One region of the Alteromonas sp. WD8-37 genome, then DNA from elsewhere that is predicted to be linked to it. Evidence: predicted binding sites of a transcription regulator. Region 1 holds the regulator's gene; each other region holds the start of a gene.
The links. The regulator sigma-54, encoded in region 1, starts transcription at its own class of promoters, with help from an activator protein. The targets are predictions, from matches to a motif close to GTTGGCACGNNNNTNGNNT.
Positions count from the first base shown of each region.

Region 1 (3,124 bases):
GATGAGCATGAGCTGACTCACCAGCCGATGCACGAACGCGCTCGCAAGGGTATTGGGTATCTGCCGCAGGAAGCGTCGATTTTTCGCAAACTGACCGTGCTTGAAAATATCATGGCCATTTTGGAAACCCGTAAAGATTTGTCGGCCGACAAACGTGAAGAAGAAGCCGATGCGCTACTTGATGAATTCAATATCAACCATATACGTAATAGTACAGGGATGAGTTTGTCAGGCGGGGAGCGACGCCGGGTAGAGATTGCCCGCGCGCTGGCCGCCGACCCACAGTTTATCTTACTGGATGAACCCTTTGCCGGTGTTGACCCTATATCAGTAAACGACATTAAAAAAATTATTCAGCATTTGCGTGACCGCGGTATCGGTATTTTGATCACTGATCATAATGTGCGCGAAACCCTCGATGTCTGTGAAGAAGCGTATATCGTTAGTCATGGTGAGCTAATTGCCCAGGGCAGTGCTGAACAAGTATTAAGCAACCAGAAAGTACGGGATGTATACCTGGGTGAACAATTCAGGCTATAGTTTAAGCAAACACTGTTGTTAGCCGCATCTGTCACCTTTTTTGTAAACGCGTACCAGAATTTTAAATAAGACGTAGATGAAACCATCTTTACAGCTAAAATTTAGTCAACAGTTAACCATGACGCCGCAATTGCAGCAGGCTATCAAGTTGTTGCAACTGTCGACGTTGGATCTGCAACAGGAAATTCAGGAAGCGCTTGATTCCAATCCGTTACTGGAAGTGGATGAGTCTGGCGATAACGAGGTCAGCGAAAAGAATAACCTCGATAGCGACAGTGACGGGGCCGATGCCACCGCCAGTACGTCAGACAATTTAGACTCTGGCGAAGCGCTGGAAAAAAACGATTTACCTGATGAGTTGCCCATCGACAGCACCTGGGACGAATACTATTCGGCCTCGTCGGCGCCTGCGCCCGGCCCCAGTAATGATGAAGACCAAGTGTTTCAGGGCGAAACCACCGAAAATATTCAGGACCACCTGCTGTGGCAGATGCGTCTGACCCATTTTTCAGACACCGACCGGGCGATTGCCACCGCTATCATCGACTCCATTGACGAGTCGGGTTACCTGACCGTGACTGTTGACGACATTCTACAAAGCGTCAACGATGAAGACATGGAAGAGCTGGTGGAAGCCGATGAGGTGGAATGTGTGCTTAAACGCATTCAGATGTTTGACCCCATTGGCTCTGGCTCACGTACGCCGCAGGAATGTCTGCTGGTGCAATTAAAGCAGTTTGCTCCAGACACCCCATGGGTAGCCGAAGCCACCATGCTACTGCAGGAATATTCGGATTTATTAGGCAGCAAAGATTACCGTACCCTGATGCGCAAGACCCGTTTGAAAGAAGACCAGTTGCGTGAAGCCATGCGGTTGCTGCAAACCCTAAATCCACGCCCGGGTAGCGCGCTGGTGACCAAAGAGCCTGAATATGTCATTCCCGATGTGTCAGTAAGCAAAAAAAATGGGCGCTGGAATGTGGAACTAAACCCGGACAGCCTGCCCAAATTAAGTGTAAATCAGCAATATGCCGCAATGAGCCGGCGCGCGCGTAATAGCAGCGACTCGCAGTTTATTCGTTCGCATATGCAGGAAGCCAAGTGGTTTATCAAAAGCTTAGAATCGCGCAATGAAACCCTTTTGAAAGTGGCCAATTGTATTGTGCAGCAGCAGATGGCGTTTTTTGAGCACGGCCCGGAAATGATGAAGCCAATGGTGCTTAATGATGTGGCCGAGATGGTCGATATGCACGAGTCCACCATTTCACGTGTTACCACGCAAAAATACATGCACACGCCGCGCGGTATTTTTGAGCTGAAGTACTTTTTCTCCAGCCATGTAGCTACAGAATCCGGCGGGGAATGTTCTTCCACTGCGATTCGTGCTTTAATCAAAAAACTGGTGGCCGCTGAGACCCCCAGCAAACCGTTAAGCGACAGCAAAATTGCGACATTGTTGGCCGAGCAAGGCATTAAAGTTGCCCGGCGGACAATTGCAAAATACCGGGAGTCGTTATCGATTCCCCCGTCTAACCAACGCAAGAGCCTTATCTAGCAGTAAAGGCGAGCTTCACAATAAGGAAGACGAAATATGCAAATAAACCTTACTGGTCATCATGTTGAGATCACTGATTCTTTGCGTAACTATGTCGATTCAAAATTTAGTAAGCTGGAACGCCATTTTGACCACATTTCTAATGTGCATGTCATTTTGAATGTTGAAAAATTGACACAAAAAGCTGAAGCTACGGTTCATTTAAGCGGTGCAGAGGTATTTGCATCGTCCGAGAATACGGATATGTATGCCGCCATTGACAGTATGATTGATAAGCTCGACCGCCAGGTTATCAAGCATAAGGAAAAACTGAAAAAACACTAATGTCTGGTATGGATATTCAAACCCTTGTCAGCCTGGACCGCACAAAATGTGCGGTCCAGTGCAATAGTAAGAAACGGATTCTGGAGATCATCAGCGACATCGCTGCCCAGAACAATCCTGAGATCGAGCAAGGTACTGTGCTCTCCAGTTTGCTCAACCGTGAGCGCATGGGTAGCACCGGCATCGGTAATGGTATTGCCCTGCCCCACGGCCGCCTGCCAGGCTTAGACCGCGTTATCGCCATTGTGGTAACCAGTGAGCCAGCCATCGACTTTGATGCCATCGACAATAAGCCGGTGGATATCTTTTTTACCCTGCTGGTTCCTGAAGAACAAACCGAAGGACATCTGCAAACGCTGGCCATGGTGGCCGGTAAACTAAATGATAAAGAAACCGTAAAAGCCATTCGCCGCGCTGCCACCAGTGATGATATAGTCACAGCACTACAATAAATCACAGCATCCTAGTTGCATACGGCAGGGAGACACGCGTTGAAACTTATCATCATCAGTGGCCGTTCTGGTTCAGGTAAATCGGTGGCGCTGCGGGCGCTGGAAGATTTAGGCTATTACTGTGTCGATAATATCCCGGTCAATTTATTGCCTGCGCTGACCCATTCGGTGTCTGAAGAATATGATCAGGTCGCGGTCAGCATTGATGTGCGTAACCTGCCCAAAGATCCCAATGAACTGGTGGAAATCCTCG
Region 1 covers NZ_JBUZOV010000002.1:227,093-230,216, reverse strand. Annotated here, with positions in the region: gene lptB (LPS export ABC transporter ATP-binding protein) at 1-540, shown strand, start outside; gene ACTUJZ_RS06455 (RNA polymerase factor sigma-54) at 617-2,095, shown strand; gene hpf (ribosome hibernation promoting factor) at 2,132-2,419, shown strand; gene ptsN (PTS IIA-like nitrogen regulatory protein PtsN) at 2,428-2,871, shown strand; gene rapZ (RNase adapter RapZ) at 2,911-3,124, shown strand, end outside.

Region 2 (3,124 bases), on a different contig from region 1:
TTGTGTTGTGTCCATCGCCCCGTTGAATCGAAAATTTTCTGTCGCCCCCATGCTGGATTGGACCGACCGCCATTGCCGCTACTTTTTGCGGCTGATGTCGCGCCATGCCCTGCTGTATACCGAAATGGTGACCACCGGGGCACTGATTTACGGGAAGGGCGATTACCTGGCCTATAACGATGAGGAGCACCCGCTGGCACTGCAACTGGGCGGCTGCGATCCAGCGGATATGGCCCGCTGTGCCGAAATGGCGCAGGCGCGTGGGTATGATGAGGTCAACATCAATGTAGGTTGCCCATCGGATCGGGTTAAAAACGGCAGCTTTGGCGCCAGCCTGATGGCCCGGCCCGAAGAGGTGGCTGCCTGTATCAAAGCCATGCAGGCAGTGGTGGATATTCCGGTAACCGTTAAATGCCGGATTGGCATTGATGATATGGATGAATACGCCGATTTTTCGCATTTTATCGAGGTGGTGGCCGATGCTGGCTGCGATACATTTATCGTGCACGCGCGCAAAGCCTGGCTGCAAGGATTAAGCCCCAAAGAAAACCGCGAAGTGCCGCCGCTTAACTATGCACGGGTGCATCAGTTAAAAGCTGCCCGACCAGACTTACACATTAGCATTAATGGCGGGATCAAAACCTTTGACGATGTAGCCACCCAACTGGTTGAGGTCGATGGAGTGATGATGGGCCGTGAGGTATATGCCAATCCGTTTATCATGACCCAGGTGGACACCCAGGTGGCTGGCGCTGCGCCATCCACATTAAGCCGTCGCGATATTGTGCTGGCCATGCAAAGCTACATCAGTCAGCAAACCGATCCGGGCTTTAAGCCCTGGCATGCCGCCCGGCATATGCTGGGGTTATATGCCGGCCAGGCCGGCGGCCGTATCTGGCGCCGTTATCTCAGCCAGAACGGCACCGGTAAAAACCCTGACCCGGATTTATTGATCAATGCGCTGGCTGCGGTGGAAGACGCTCAACGGGAGGTGCGTAGCTTTAACCAGCAGCAAGTTGGTTAATTCGGCTACTTACATCGTCAATATGACTAAAATTTAATCTGGCATATATCGCGCGGTCTGTTCGTAGGCCAGCGCGATTTTTTTATCGGTATGAAATAAAAGGGTTTTTCGATTTTTTCAGCGACTGGCACGCGCTTCGCAATAGGTTAAAAGCCAAGCGTAAACGCGACCGACAGGCCGCCTCTGATTAAATTAAGGAACCCTAGTATGAAAGCGCCAGTTGTTGTTTCCAGTCTTTTTGCCGCCGCCCTTGTTGCCACCCCGGTCTCTGCCCAGCAGTTACCCATCGAACAGGCTGTTGAAAATATGGTGAGCCAGCTTGCCGCTGCCACCACCTATGAATTAAAAGCCGAACTCGACCAGGCCATCGCCAACACGGTGTATTTTTTCCAGCCGGTGGATAGCGAAACCCGCACTGGCAAGATCAGTGTGACCGATTTGACCGCCTCGCGTGATACCGCCGGCGAGGTCGAAACCGCTGTTCAATAATCTTCTTTGTTGCTCCCTGAAACACCTTTTGCAGCGCCTCGGCGCTGCTTTTTTGTGCCTGCCATAACACGGTGGTCAAAACAGCGAAAAAGATTGGTCAAATTGACCAAGGCTTCTCAAGGTTGTTAATGCGCCGCGACTGAAAAAACAAAAAAGTCATAAATAACAACGTATTAAATTTTGGTACGCCATTTGTAATACCCAAAGGGTAGAGGCAGTTTTCCCCCGGTCCGCCGGGTAAGAGTACTGACACCAAGCCGGCTTGCCAGGCCAGGATTTTATCAGGAGAACAGAATGAATGTGTTAACCCGTATCAGCGATATTATTCATGCCAATCTGCACAGCATGGTGGACCGCGCGCAAGATCCGCATAAGCTGGTGCAATTGATGATGCAGCAAATTGATGAGGCGCTGGCGGAAGGCCGCACGGTTTGTGCTCAGCACCTGGCTGAACAAAAACATATCAGCCGGCAGCAACGCAATCTCACCACGCAAATGCAGCGCTGGCAGGAAAAAGCCGAGTTGGCGCTAAGTCACCATAACGAAGCACTGGCCCGCTCAGCACTGGCCCATAAACTTGGTTTGTCACAGCGCTACGAGCAATTGCGCCAGCAACATACCCATCATGCCGGCCAGTTGGCGGTGCTGGATACTGACCTTAGCCAGCTGCAACAAAAACGCAGTGAAGCGATGGCCAAAGCCCGTCAGTTAGCCAGCCGCGAACAGGTAGCATTGACCCGGCTGAAAGCGCGCACCACCGAGCATACTGTGCATACCCAGCAGGCCCAGGCCCGCTTTGATGCCTACCAACAGCGGATCGAGCGCCTGGAGGCGCAGGCTGACAGCCAGTATATGGGAACTGACGCTTCACTGAACGTGCAGTTCGCCGAGCTGGCCCGAGAAGCATCGGTCGAGCAGGAATTGGCCAAACTTAAAGCCCGGCACGTGGCCTAAGTCTTTTTAGCAGGAGTAGATTATGAAGTCTTTTGATTCCAGACAACGTATTGTGCGCGATTTATCCACCTCTGTGATCAGCGGCGTCTGTGCCGGTTTGGCCCGCTGGCTGAATGTTGATGCCCTGTGGGTGCGCATAGCCGCCGTGATCGCGCTGGTTATGTTGCCGGGCGTGACTCTGCTGGCGTATCTGGCTGCGGTGATCTTATTGCCCGGATCCCGCCGATGAAAAACTTTATTCTGGCTGTGATCATTGGCCTGACCCTGGCGGCAGCGCTGGGGTGCGGGCTGGATGAATGGTTTCATATTTCCTTTCAGTTTGGTGACCATATGCTAGCGCCGCTGGATAACTTACTGATATTTTTGCTTCTGGCAGTTGTGTTTGTAGTTGTAGGCTTTATAGTGGCGATCAGCGTCGTAGGCACAGTACTACTTGCCATCGCAGCAGCCGTGGCGGCACTGGTGGTGTTCGGGCTGGGCCTTGCCTGGCCCATCGTGCTCACTGTACTGGTGGTCTGGCTGCTGGTGCGTGCATCGCGCGGTGCACCCCAAAGCAGTCAGCAGTAACACCACCCAGGCGCTGGGTAAACAATCCCCGGGCATAATCCGTACCAAGCAGATTATGCCCTGCCATAGGGCATCGGCAGCAGCAATCAC
Region 2 covers NZ_JBUZOV010000007.1:112,366-115,489, forward strand. Annotated here, with positions in the region: gene dusA (tRNA dihydrouridine(20/20a) synthase DusA) at 8-1,024, shown strand; gene ACTUJZ_RS14150 (hypothetical protein) at 1,232-1,513, shown strand; gene ACTUJZ_RS14155 (PspA/IM30 family protein) at 1,808-2,467, shown strand; gene ACTUJZ_RS14160 (PspC domain-containing protein) at 2,490-2,696, shown strand; gene ACTUJZ_RS14165 (hypothetical protein) at 2,693-3,034, shown strand.
Region 2: ACTUJZ_RS14155 (PspA/IM30 family protein) is a predicted target of sigma-54. The motif match lies at 1,693-1,711, and genes of this name have one in related genera.

Region 3 (3,124 bases), on a different contig from region 1:
TGGCCTTCTTTCCACTGAAACTGGGTTTTATTTTCAATATTCAGCTCGTCGATAAAAGCGGTGGCCAGTAGAGGGATATCATCCCGGCGTTCACGCAGCGGCGGAATGGTAATAGGGAATACCGCTAAGCGAAAATAAATATCCTCGCGCAACACCTTGCTTTGGGCGATGGCTTCCATGGAACGGTTAGTGGCCGATACTACACGGCAATTAATCGGAATGGCCTTGGTACCGCCAACTCGAATAACTACCTTGTTTTCTAATACCCGCAGCAAATTAGGCTGCATATCAATGGGCATTTCGGTGATTTCGTCTAAAAACAGCGTGCCGTTTTCGGCTTGTTCAAATACCCCGGTTTTACGACCCACCGCCCCGGTAAAGGCGCCTTTTTCGTGACCAAACAGCTCGCTGCCGATTAGCTCCTTTGAAAACGCACCGCAGTTGGTAGCAATATAAGGGCCTTCTACATCGGAGGCTGCATGAATGGCTTCTGCCACCACTTCTTTGCCCACACCACTTTCGCCCAGCAGCATTACGTTGGCACTGGTTCGGCTGACCCGTTCAATCAGCTTATACAACTCTTTCATCGGCGCTGATTCACCAATTAAATGGCCAAAGTAACGCTTGATGTTTGAGCCAGATTTTTTGCTCTGGTTTTCGGTTTTGCCGGTCAGCACCGCTTCAATTTCTTCGCGCTGAATAGGCTTGACCAGATAATCAATATTCGGCCCGCAAAGGCCTTTGATAATACCGCGAACCGAAGGGTGGCCAGTGATCAACGTGACCCGGGGGCGTTTGCCCAGCGCATCTAGCTCGTCAAATAAATGGACACCACTGCCATCGGGCAGCATAAAATCAAGCAGGATGTGGTCAAAACTTTCTTTAGTTAGCCAGTCACGAGCCTCGGCCAGATTGGCGGCGGTCAGTACTTCGTGACCAAGAAATTCAATGATAGTACAGGCGACATCAGTAAATTCAGGATCGTCGTCAACGAGTAAAACAGTTAACACCAGATTGTTTCCCTTGCTGTAAATACATTGCCAATAAATAAACTACAGGTTATCGGCTTGGTAGGATCACACGACTATCAAATTTTTTATGTGTAATCGACTGATATAAGAACAATTTTTCTAAGAATAACATTGATGGCACATATTTAGCTACACATTACATTGTCGTCACAATGTGACTTAACAGGTAAGCGTAGATGATAAGCATGGCTATAGAGCGCTCGATGAGTTTGCATGAATTGCTCGGTCGCATGCAACATGATAATAATGAGGAAAAAATTACCTTCGGAGAATTGCTGACGGTAATGCAAAAGCGTGGGTTTGGCCCTATGCTGGCCGTGCCGGCGTTCATCTGCTCCACGCCTATCGGCGCCATCCCGGGCATCCCCACGGTGACAGGTATCACTATTTTTCTCATTTCGCTGCAAGTTTTACTGGGCCGAAATAGCCCCTGGCTGCCCGATACTATTACCAATATAGGCATCAGCCGCGACTCACTGAATAGTGGGGTGGATAGCTTTAGACCTATTGTGACCCGAGTGGATAAATTTTTAATGCCACGCTGGTTTTTTATGCGTCAGTTTTTTTTTCGAAGTCTGATTGCCATTAGTTGTGCGCTGTGTGGCTTGATGATGGTGCCGTTGGAGCTGGTGCCTTTTCTTGGCTTGGTCCCAGCCCTGGCGGTTTTCACCATGGCTATCGGCATGACCACCGATGATGGTGCCGTGGCCCTGTTAGGTTTATCGCTGGCCATTTTAGGCTTTGTGATGGGCGCGCAGCAAATTATTGAGTTAACGAGTTAACCAGTACGGAATCACGTGCGTTGAGCAGGGCATCAATCCCACTGGCCGGGGTGGGTTTTCCAAAAAAATACCCCTGGCCAATATTACATTGCATATTACGTAGCAGAGTCACCTGGCTTTGCTGTTCAATGCCTTCAGCCACCACTGTGATGTCCAGGTTGTGACACAGCGCAATCATGGCCTCAACGATTTTTGCGTCTTTATGGTTGTCGGTGACGTTGGTAATAAATGCCCGGTCCAGTTTGATGGTATGCACATTAAGTTCGCGCAGGTAGGCAAACGAGCTCATGCCGGTTCCGAAGTCATCGATAGAGGTTTTCAGGCCGAGGCGGTTAAATGCATTAATCATGCGCTGGCTTACTGCCACATCCACCATGGTCGCACTTTCGGTTAGCTCAAATTCCAGCAGGGAAGGGGTGATGCCGCTGGTGGTTAGTAACCGCTCGACAAAGGGGACAAAGGCACTGTCCATCAGATTATAGGCGGACAGGTTCACCGCCACCGGTAACGGGGTTCCCTGGTTTTCCCACTCGCGGATTTGGGCCACCGCGTTTTCCACCGTATAGCGGGTAAAGGCATGCACAATGCCGCTTTGTTCTATGAGCTCGATAAAGTACGCCGGTGACAGTACGCCTTCATCGGGGTGGTTCCAGCGTACCATTGCTTCTACCCCGGCCAGCTCGCCGTTGATCAGATCCACCTTGGGCTGATAGTACAACTCAAATTGTTTTTGTTGTAAGGCCGAGCGCAGCTGACTGCGCAATGTGACTTCTACCGTGCTGTTATAAGCCAGTCGTTCGTTATACACCTGGATCCCCAAGCGCATGCGCTTAGCCCGCAGCATCGCATTTTCTGCATTTTGCACCAGGGTTTCGACCAGATGACCATGCTCCGGTACACAGGCCACACCGATGCTGCAGCCAATTTCAAAAGCACTCTTACCGATATTCAGTGGCTCACGGCATTCATATAACAGGGTAAAGGCCCGGCTCATCACATCATCACTGGGCAGTTTGGGCATCCACACCACAAACTCATCGCTTCGATACCGGTACAACATCATCTCTTCATCGGTGATCTGGCGCAGGCGCTGCGAAAAGGCCCGCAGCAGCTTGTCACCCATATCGTGGCCCAGTGCGTCATTGATATCGCGAAAACGGTCAAGATCTAAAAAAAACAATGCACCTTGTTTATCGCTTAGATCCAGCCCAGACAGCAGTGCGTTGCGATTATACAAGCGTGTGAGATTATCAATCAGCGCCAGTTTTTCTAAGTTGCGGTTGGCACTTTCAAATCGCCGGGCAATAAATG
Region 3 covers NZ_JBUZOV010000001.1:1,042,494-1,045,617, reverse strand. Annotated here, with positions in the region: gene ACTUJZ_RS04620 (sigma-54-dependent transcriptional regulator) at 1-1,010, opposite strand, end outside; gene ACTUJZ_RS04615 (exopolysaccharide biosynthesis protein) at 1,235-1,813, shown strand; gene ACTUJZ_RS04610 (putative bifunctional diguanylate cyclase/phosphodiesterase) at 1,794-3,124, opposite strand, start outside.
Region 3: ACTUJZ_RS04615 (exopolysaccharide biosynthesis protein) is a predicted target of sigma-54. The motif match lies at 1,145-1,163, and genes of this name have one in related genera.

Region 4 (3,124 bases), on a different contig from region 1:
TTTTATCAGCGGGCTTGGCTTTGACCGATGGCCTGTCGACCGGGCGTTTGTCTGCGCGGGGCGACTTGCTCGAGCTGGCCTTGGCGGCTGGCTTTGTTCTGGTCTTACTGCTGGGTTTTTTAGCTGTGTCGCTGGCACTTTTGCGTGCAGCGTTAGTCTGGGCGCTAGGGGTCTTTGCCTCAGCGCTAGCCGCTTTTACCTCACCGCTAGTGGCCTCGGTACTGGCACGGGCGGACGCAGGGGCAAACGGCGTAACGGCTGACTGCTGCATGCCCTGTGAAAATAAGCCGGTGGCCTGCTGCTGAAACTGGGCGATGGTCTGGCAGGCATCTTTCGATGAACTGGCCAGCCGCTCGCGCAATGAAGCCGCGTATTCAGAATTTGCCGCCATAATGTTTTTGAACTCGGGGTCCACACTGACCGCTTCAACATATTTCATTGAATCGGACAGCATGCCGGCGACCAGTTCAGATTGTTGGCGAGCGAATTGCTCAGCAGCCTGAGTATGCAGCGAAAACCACGCCTGCATCGGCTGGTCAGCATCTTTTAGTGAAGCAGAAAAAAGACCAAACATGAAAATCTCCTGTACCAAGATAAGTATGCTGCGCTGCAGCATGGTGGTTAAATAGTATACAGGGAAGGGGAGGGGGTCAATGCAATTTGCTGCAAAGCAGCATTTGTTTTTATATCTTTTTTATCTGACAACCAATTTTTTTATGCAGCAATGCTTCACTAGTTACTTTTTCCCTTTACCTGTCCACAGGTGCATGTTGTCTTCCATGATTTTGCCAAACACTGACATAGGATGGTTGTCTATCAGGTTTTTCATCAGGCCCTGCATCTGGTCTTGCTGCTCCATTACATGCAGCAGGCTTTGCTCCAGGTAGGCACGGACAAAATCCTGCATGTCGGTGTCGTAATACCGAATCAGTTGTTTGAGCAACGAGTTGGTCAGCAGCGACTGGTTGTCGTTGGTTTCTGACTCACTGATTATTTGCAATAAAATGGATTTGGTCAGATCGGCATCGGTTTTTGAGTCCACCACCACAAAGTCTTTTCTGTCGCTGATCAGCGATTTGATGTACTCAAGATTGACATACTGGCTCTGGGCAGTGTCGTATAGCCGGCGATTGGGGTATTTTTTGATGGTGATCATACAGTTTGCCCAGCACAACAAAGGATCTTCAGAGTACCCATAACCGTCATAATGAGCAAGCGGGGCGCAATTGTGTGTGAAATAACCAACACTTTTGTCGGCCCTGGATCCTATGTTAGCGTGCCACTAAATGATAACCCTATGATTTGTTGAGCCCGAACCGAAGTTGGTACGAATCTGGCTTCTATCATGATGCGCGCCCTCGACCAGGGGCAAATTAACTACTGACCTGGAGTCAAAGTATGAACAAATTTGTTAAAACAATCGCCGCAAGCGCTGTTATTGCATCCTGTGCTTCTTTTACTGCCACGGCGCAACAAGCCTCTAACCAGGGACTTGAGCAGCAGTCGCAGCAGCAATCAGCCAGTTACGACGATGCTACTTTGCTCAAATTTACCATGGCAATGGAAGCGGTAAGTAATGTAGCCAACAAATACGATCCACAATTTAAGCAAGTGGAAAGCCCGGAAAAAGCGCAGGAAATTCAAAAGCAGGCGCAGTCTGAAATGGTGAGCGAAATCGAAAAGACCGGCCTGACAGTGGAAAAATACACCACTATCGCACAAAAAGTGCAAACCGATGAGCAACTGCGTGAACGCGTGTTAACCATTGCCCGTGAACAGCAGCAGGAAAACAGCTAATTAGCTTATCTTCTGGCGAACTCTTCGCCGCGACAAAAAGGCAGCCGAGGCTGCCTTTTTTGTGTCTGGCTATAATTGTTTTTGCACGTATCTGCCCGGCGCAGGTTCAATGGCCGGATAATCAGTATGGCTGCCGGGCCTCACCGCGCTCACCTTGGTGGCATCCTGATCCTGCATCCAACTGTACCAGTCGCGCCACCATGAGCCCGGTTTTTCGGTGGCTTCGGCAAACCATTGCTGCGCATCGTCGGGCAGCGCATCGTTGACCCAGTGCGGGTATTTGCCGCCTTGCTCAGGGTTGATAACCCCGGCCAGATGCCCGGAACCCGCCAACACAAACCGCTTCGGCCCTTTCACTAATTGCGTGCCCTGATACGCCCCCTGCCACAGCACAATATGATCGGCCACAGTGGCAAGAAAATACACGGGCATGTCGATTTTACGCAGATCGACCGCTGTTCCGTCGATGCGTATGCCACCGGGTACCTTAAGCGTATTGTTCATGTAGGTATGGCGCAGATACTGTTTAAAACAGGCTGCGGTGATGTTGGTGGGATCGCTATTCCAGTACAAAATATCAAACGGAGCTGGGTCCTGGCCTTTAAGATAATTATTGATAAAGTACGACCAGAACAGATTGTTTTCCCGCAACAGCGAAAAGCTTAAGCCCAATATCCGGCCATCATAGATCCCTTTAAGATCAGCATGATTCTCCATCATGGCGACACTTTCTTCGGTCAGGTAGTTACCAACTTCGCCCTGCTCGCTAAAATCCAGCAGGGTGGTCAGCAGGGTCAGTGAGCCGATGCGCTCATCCTGGCGGGCGCGCAGATAGGCAGCGGTCATACTTAGCAATGTGCCGCCCACACAAAATCCAACCATGTTGATCTTATCCTGACCGGTGACCGCCTGCACCACATCCATCGCTGCTAACGGGCCATGACGCATATAGCTGACAAAATCATGCCTGGCCAGACTGGCATCCGGGTTGACCCAGGAGATCATAAACACCGCGTAGCCTTCATCCAGCAAGCCTTTAACCACTGATTTTTTCTTATTCAGATCAAGGATGTAGTATTTATTGATAAAGGGCGGCACAAACAATACCGGCCGCGCATATTGCTGTTTGCCTGCCGGGGTATAGTGGATCAGCTGCATTAGCTCATTTTGAAAAATCACCTGGCCGGGGGTAGTCGCCAGATTTTCGCCCACGGTGAAGGCATCGCGGTCGGTCTGGGTCACCCGAAACGCCTCCAGCGGGCTTTGTTCCAGATCGCGTAAAAAATTTTCCAGCCCTTTGACCATGCTCTGGCCGTTGGTTTTAAGA
Region 4 covers NZ_JBUZOV010000003.1:281,697-284,820, forward strand. Annotated here, with positions in the region: gene ACTUJZ_RS10260 (phasin family protein) at 1-574, opposite strand, end outside; gene phaR (polyhydroxyalkanoate synthesis repressor PhaR) at 737-1,156, opposite strand; gene ACTUJZ_RS10270 (DUF4168 domain-containing protein) at 1,399-1,797, shown strand; gene ACTUJZ_RS10275 (PHA/PHB synthase family protein) at 1,867-3,124, opposite strand, start outside.
Region 4: ACTUJZ_RS10270 (DUF4168 domain-containing protein) is a predicted target of sigma-54. The motif match lies at 1,322-1,340, and genes of this name have one in related genera.